Linked DNA regions of Chelatococcus sp. HY11. The protein of the gene in region 2 interacts with the protein of the main gene of each other region in a pairwise test. Links are inferred from orthologs where the notes say so. Each region holds a gene or a part of one and is shown on either strand. Other genes may lie near its edges.

Evidence for each region. The genes of interacting proteins can lie anywhere in the genome.
Region 1: the proteins of KIO74_RS14565 (region 2) and KIO74_RS05895 interact in binary tests that used the Escherichia coli proteins (3 or more experiments, as listed by UniProt). The link is inferred for Chelatococcus sp. HY11 from one-to-one orthologs.

The regions. Positions count from the first base shown.
Region 1 is NZ_JAHBRX010000001.1:1,255,409-1,258,485, reverse strand. What follows is about bases 114-3,074. They hold KIO74_RS05895 (ABC-F family ATP-binding cassette domain-containing protein), read right to left. Parts: upstream 2,551-3,074; coding sequence 676-2,550; downstream 114-675. Other genes in these bases: KIO74_RS05900 (hypothetical protein), read right to left, coding at 114-354. Also shown: more of KIO74_RS05900, read right to left, coding at 1-113. UniProt on the Escherichia coli protein: Genetic data indicate it may be involved in ribosome assembly or function.
Region 2 is NZ_JAHBRX010000001.1:3,177,799-3,181,415, forward strand. What follows is about bases 106-3,606. They hold KIO74_RS14565 (2-oxoglutarate dehydrogenase E1 component), read left to right. Parts: upstream 106-445; coding sequence 446-3,406; downstream 3,407-3,606. Other genes in these bases: sucD (succinate--CoA ligase subunit alpha), read left to right, coding at 106-135; odhB (2-oxoglutarate dehydrogenase complex dihydrolipoyllysine-residue succinyltransferase), read left to right, coding at 3,499-3,606. In the rest of the region: more of sucD, read left to right, coding at 1-105; more of odhB, read left to right, coding at 3,607-3,617. UniProt on the Escherichia coli protein: E1 component of the 2-oxoglutarate dehydrogenase (OGDH) complex which catalyzes the decarboxylation of 2-oxoglutarate, the first step in the conversion of 2-oxoglutarate to succinyl-CoA and CO(2).

The DNA of each region.
Region 1 (3,077 bases), 1.9 Mb from region 2 along the record:
ATGGCCCGGGATATGAGCGTCCAGCATGATGTAGAGCTTGACGTCGCAGTCGAGGTCGCGCAGCGGACGCCTTGCGAGCCAGTTGCTCTCCAGCATGTCATCCGGCTTGTGGAGGATGCCGTAAAGGCCCTTTCCCGCCAAAAATCTCTGCTCGTTCCAGATCCTGGCCAGCTCCCTCAATTTCTCGGAGCGTATGGGAATATAGACAAGTCCCTGACGTCGCTGTTTCGGGGTTTCTGGCTCAGCCTCCCGGCTGGCTCCGACAGAGACAGCAAATTGCTGCTGCCTCTTGGCCCTTGGGGGCGGAACGGGGCTGGATCGAGAAGAGGCCGGCTCTGTAGGGCCTTCCAGCATGCAGGGGGCTCTGGTCTCGCTACCGCGTTTCGAGGGTATCACCCCCGTTGCACGGGCGACTGATTTGCCGAAACCTCGGGCGCCAGGAATTCTCCTGACGATCTCTGGAAGAGTGAGGAGCTTCATAAGGTGTCCGCCATCGGTGACATGTAAAAGTGTCACGTAGTATCGATCGGCGAATATTTTTCGCGATGCATGTAATGCATAAACAATGATGTTTTCCGATTAATTTTGTTTTTATTATTTATGACGATATTAATATAAATTATATATATGGTGTGTTTTTCTGCGATGATCGGCGTATGTGTGTCGCTCCGATCATTATTGCGCGTCTTCCAGCATCGTCGTCGCGTCGAGCCATTCGTCTTCCGTTCGCGCAAGCGCCTCGGCGGCCTCGTTGCGCATGCGCGCGAGTTCCGCAGCCTTGGTCGGATTGTCCCTGAAGGCGGAGGGGTCGGCAAGTGCGGTGTCGACCTTTTCAATGGCGGCTGTCAGCTTCGCGATGCGCGCGTCTAGTTCCGTGACGCGCTTGCGCATGGCATTGAGGGATGGGCGCGCCGCGCCGGCGGGCCGGGCCGGCGCGGCGGCGGGCGCCTTGATCTCCGGCTCGCGATTGCCGCCGCTGCCGGATTTGTCGAGGCCGAGCACGAGGCGGCGATAGTCGTCCATGTCGCCATCGTAGGACTTCACGGTGCCGTTCGAGACGAGCCACAGGCGCTCCGCGCAGGCCTCGATGAGGAAGCGATCATGGCTGATGAGGACGACGGCGCCGGTGTAGTCGTTGATCGCTTCCACGAGAGCCTGACGGCTGTCGATGTCGAGGTGGTTGGTCGGCTCGTCGAGGATCAGGAGATGGGCACCGCCGAAAGCCGCGAGGCCCATGAGGAGGCGCGCCTTCTCGCCGCCGGAGAGCTTCTCGACTGGCGTCTCGGCGCGCGCGCCGGAAAAGCCGAACTGGGCGGCGCGCGCCCGCTGCTTGGCTTGCGGGGCATCCGGCATAAGCGCCGCGATATGCTGCAACGGCGTCTCGGCCATGCTCAGCTCGTCAAGCTGGTGCTGGGCGAAATAGGCTGTCTTCAGCTTGGGCGAATGGGTCACCTGGCCCTTCATGGGCGCGAGGCGCCCGGAGAGGAGCTTGGCGAAGGTCGACTTGCCGTTTCCGTTCGAGCCGAGCAGCGCGATGCGGTCGTCCGGCAGAAGCGTGAGGTTGAGTCGATCGAGCACGGTGCGGTCGCCGTAGCCCGCGCCCACGCCCTCGATCGCGATGAGGGGCGGGGAGAGGGGGCGGTCTGGCCCCTGGAGATGGAAAGGCAGCACCTCTTCGCCGGCCACCGCCGCGATTGGCTCCATTTTTTCCAACCGCTTGAGGCGCGATTGCGCTTGCCGGGCCTTCGAGGCCTTGGCGCGGAAGCGTTCGACGAAGGCGCTCAAATGCTTGCGCTCGGCCTCCTGCTTCATGCGCGCCTTCGACTGCAGGGCCTGCTTCTCCCGCCGCTGGCGATCGAAGGAGGTGTAGCCGCCGCGATAGACCGTGAGCTTGCCCTGGTCGAGATGCAGGATGTGGTCGACGGCGGTATCGAGCAGCTCGCGGTCGTGGCTGATGACGAGCACCGTATGGGGATAGCGCCCGAGATAGTCGTAAAGCCAGAGCGTCCCTTCGAGATCGAGATAGTTCGTCGGTTCGTCCAGGAGCAGCAGATCCGGCTCGGTGAAGAGCACCGCGGCAAGGGCGACCCGCATGCGCCAGCCGCCCGAGAAGGCGGAACACGGGCGTGCCTGTGCTTCCGCGTCGAAGCCGAGGCCATGGAGGATGGAGGCTGCCCGGGCCGGCGCCGAATGGGCGTCGATATCGACGAGCCTGATCTCGATATCGGCGCGCCGCATGGGATCGGTCGTGGTTTCGGCCTCGGCCAACAGGGCGGCGCGTTCGGTATCGGCCGCCAGCACGACCTCGATCAACGTCTCCGGCCCTCCCGGCGCCTCCTGCGCGACCGCGCCGATGCGCCAGTTCTTGGGCCGGGTGATGCTGCCGGACTCGCCCGCTATCTCATCCTGTATCAACCGGAAGAGCGTCGTCTTGCCCGCGCCGTTGCGACCGACGAGGCCGACACGCGCCCCGCTGGGGACCGCGACGGTCGCTTGATCGATCAGGAGGCGTGCTCCGAGCCGATAGGTCAGTTCGTTGATCTGCAGCATGGCAGTCTTGTGCCGTTTGAGGGCTTTTCCCGCAAGTGCTGTGTGTGGATGCGAGCGATTTGCGGGTGTTACTTTGCGTGTGTTGCCTTGCCTTCGACATAGTCCGGTCGCGATGCTGCCTTGGACAAACGTGAGGACATGGTGTTGAAAAGCTGTGGACAACATGTGATTCGGCCAAAGTCATGCGTCTCGATGTCAGTTTGTTCTCCGTTCCCGCTCTGGCGGTTGCCGTCGGCGGCCTTGTGATGGGTATTGCCCTGGTGGTGGGGGGGGCGGGAAGCGTCTCCCGTGTTGAGGGTCTGCGCGCCGATCCGCGCGTCTGGCCTGCGATACATGCGCCGGTCCAGGTCCCCGAAGGTGTTCCCGCCATGGTTCCGCTACCGGCCGCATAAGGCGGTGAAGGGCTTTCGGCCGCATATTGCTTGAATGTTGAAACAAAATGCGTGCAATCCCGGCAAAAATGGGCGGGGCGCGCTAAGATATGTTGCTTTCGCAGCGCATCCGATGGCACTTCCGATGGTAGCTCC
Region 2 (3,617 bases):
CATGCTGGCGCCATCATTTCGGGCGGTAAGGGCGGCGCCGAAGACAAGATCGCGGCGATGGAGGCGGCGGGCATCCGCGTGTCGCCTTCACCGGCCCGCCTTGGCAAGACCCTGGTTGAGGTCTTGAAGGGATAAGACAGCTTTTTGCCTGGTCCGGCGCTAGCCGGACCAGGTTTACATCTGTCTTGTCCGGACGTTGTAGATCCTCATCTGAGGGTCGAAGAGGAAAGGGTCTGGAAACCTTCTGGGAATATTGCGGTTCGATCGCCATATGACCGGCGGGGATCCAAGAGATCCAGTTTGATCGAAACGGGAGCGCCCCAGGCGGTCCCTCTCGCCGCGAAACCGGGTTGCGGCGGGAGAAGCCGGCCTTCGATGGCCGCGCATATGCCTTCGCAGCCGCACCCACACGTGTGTTGCAGAGGTCCCGGCCAGGATGAAGACGATGGCACGCCAGGACGTGAACGACATCTTTGCTCAAACTTCCTTCCTCTACGGTGGCAATGCCGCCTATCTGGAGGAGCTCTACGCCCGCTACCAGCAGAACCCGTCCTCCGTCGACGAGCAGTGGCAGACGTTCTTTGCCGGGCTGAAGGACGAGGGGTCGACGATCGTCGAGAACGCGCGCGGCGCGTCCTGGAAGCGGCCGAACTGGCCGATCGTCGCCAATGGCGAGCTCGTCTCGGCGCTGGACGGCAACTGGATCGGCGTCGAGAAGGCGATCGGCGACAAGATCAAGGGCAAGGCCCAGGCGAAGGGCGTCGAGCTCAGCCAGGCCGAGGTCGAGCAGGCGGCCCGCGACAGCGTGCGCGCTATCATGATGATCCGCGCCTATCGCATGCGTGGCCACCTCCATGCCGATCTCGATCCGCTGGCGCTCGAACCGCGCGGCGATCACGAGGAACTGCACCCCTCGACCTACGGCTTCGGGCCGCAGGACTACGATCGCAAGATCTTCATCGACAACGTGCTCGGTCTCGAGTTCGCCACCATCAACCAGATGCTGGAGATCCTGCGGCGCACCTATTGCCAGACGCTGGGCGTCGAGTTCATGCATATCTCCGATCCGACCGAAAAGGCCTGGATCCAGGAGCGCATCGAGGGGCCGGACAAGGAGATCAGCTTCACCCGCGAGGGCAAGCGCGCGATCTTCAACAAGCTCGTCGAGGCGGAAGGATTCGAGAAGTTCCTCGACGTCAAGTACACCGGCACCAAGCGCTTCGGCCTCGACGGCAGCGAGTCGATGATTCCGGCGCTCGAGCAGATCATCAAGCGCGGCGGCGCGCTGGGCGTTCGCGATATCGCGCTCGGCATGGCGCACCGCGGTCGTCTGAACGTGCTCGCGCAGGTCATGGGCAAGCCGCACCGCGCCATCTTCCACGAGTTCAAGGGCGGATCCTTCGCGCCTGACGACGTGGAAGGCTCCGGTGACGTGAAGTACCATCTCGGCGCCTCGTCGGACCGTGAGTTCGACGGCAACCGCGTCCATCTTTCGCTCGCCGCCAACCCCTCGCATCTCGAGATCGTCGATCCCGTCGTGCTCGGCAAGGTGCGCGCGAAGCAGGACCAGCTCGGCGACACCGTCGAGCGTTCGAAGGTGCTGCCGCTCCTCATCCATGGCGACGCGGCCTTCGCCGGCCAGGGCGTCGTGGCGGAATGCCTCGGCCTCTCCGGCCTGAAGGGGCACCGCACCGGCGGCTCCCTGCATTTCATCATCAACAACCAGATCGGCTTCACGACCAACCCGCGCTATGCGCGCACCTCGCCTTATCCGTCGGATCTCGCCAAGATGGTCGAGGCGCCGGTGTTCCACGTGAATGGCGACGACCCGGAAGCCGTGACCTTCGCCGCGAAGATCGCCATCGAGTTCCGGCAGAAGTTCCACAAGCCTGTCGTCATCGACATGTTCTGCTACCGCCGCTTCGGCCATAACGAGGGCGACGAGCCGGCGTTCACCCAGCCGATCATGTACAAGAAGATCCGCCAGCATCCGACGTCGCTGGAGATCTACGGCAAGAAGCTCGTGGCCGAGGGCGTGCTGGCCGAAAGCGAGGTCGAGGAGGCGAAGGCCGCCTGGCGCACGAGGCTCGAGGGCGAGTTCGAATCGGCGCAGACCTACAAGCCCAACAAGGCTGACTGGCTGGATGGCCGCTGGTCAGGGCTCAAGGCTGTCCGCGAGGACGCCGACGATCCGCGCCGGGGGGCGACCGGCCTGCCGGACGCGACCCTGAAGACCATGGGCGAGCGCCTGACCACGGTGCCGGAAGGCTTCCATCTGCACCGCACGATCCAGCGCTTCCTCGACAATCGTCGCAAGACGATCGAGGAAGGCCAGGGCATCGACTGGGCCACCGGCGAGGCGCTTGCCTTCGGCTCGCTGCTGCTTGAAGGCCACCCTGTCCGCCTGTCGGGCCAGGACGTCGAGCGCGGCACTTTCAGCCAGCGCCATTCGGTGCTGCTCGACCAGGAGAACGAGGACCGCTACACGCCCCTCAACAACCTGGACGAGAACCAGGCCCGCTACGAGGTCATCAACTCGATGCTCTCGGAAGAGGCGGTGCTCGGCTTCGAATATGGCTACACGCTGGCCGAGCCGAATGCGCTGACCCTGTGGGAAGCGCAGTTCGGTGACTTCGCCAACGGTGCCCAGGTGGTCGTCGACCAGTTCATCTCGTCGGGTGAGCGCAAGTGGCTCAGGATGTCGGGCCTCGTGATGCTGCTTCCGCATGGCTATGAAGGCCAGGGGCCGGAGCATTCCTCCGCCCGCCTGGAGCGCTATCTGCAGCTCTGCGCCGAGGACAACATGCAGGTCGCGAACTGCACGACGCCGGCGAACTACTTCCATATCCTGCGCCGGCAGCTGAAGCGCGAGTTCCGCAAGCCGCTCATCCTGATGACGCCGAAGTCGCTGCTGCGCCACAAGCGCTGCGTCTCGACGCTGGACGAGCTCTCCGAAGGCACGAGCTTCCACCGCATCCTGCGGGATGACGCCGAGCGTCTGCCGAAGGAGAAGATCAAGCTCGTCAAGGACGAGAAGATCCGCCGGGTCGTGATCTGCTCGGGCAAGGTCTACTACGACCTCTATGAGGAGCGCGAGAAGCGCGGCATCGACGACATCTTCTTCCTGCGCGTCGAGCAGCTCTATCCTTTCCCGGCCAAGACGCTTGCCGGCATTCTTTCCCGCTTCCGCAACGCTGAGGTGTTGTGGTGCCAGGAAGAGCCCAAGAACATGGGGTCGTGGAACTTCGTCGAACCCTATCTCGAATGGGTGCTCGACCATTCCGGCCTCAAGGCGACGCGTCCGCGCTATGTCGGACGTCCCGCCTCGGCCTCCACGGCTGTCGGCCAGATGTCCAAGCATCTGGCACAGTTGCAGGCTTTCCTTGACGAGGCGCTGGCTTCCTGAGGGAAGCCTTCGCCCCGCCCCCTCAAGCTGGCCGCAAGGCCTTAGATCGTCAGGCATCCGGCCCGGCCGGAAGACAGCAAGAAGCGAACATCATGGCGACCGAAATCCGTGTGCCGACCCTCGGCGAATCCGTGACGGAGGCCACCATCGGCCGGTGGTTCAAGAAACAGGGCGAGGCCGTGAAGGCCGATGAGCCGCTCGTCGAACTCGA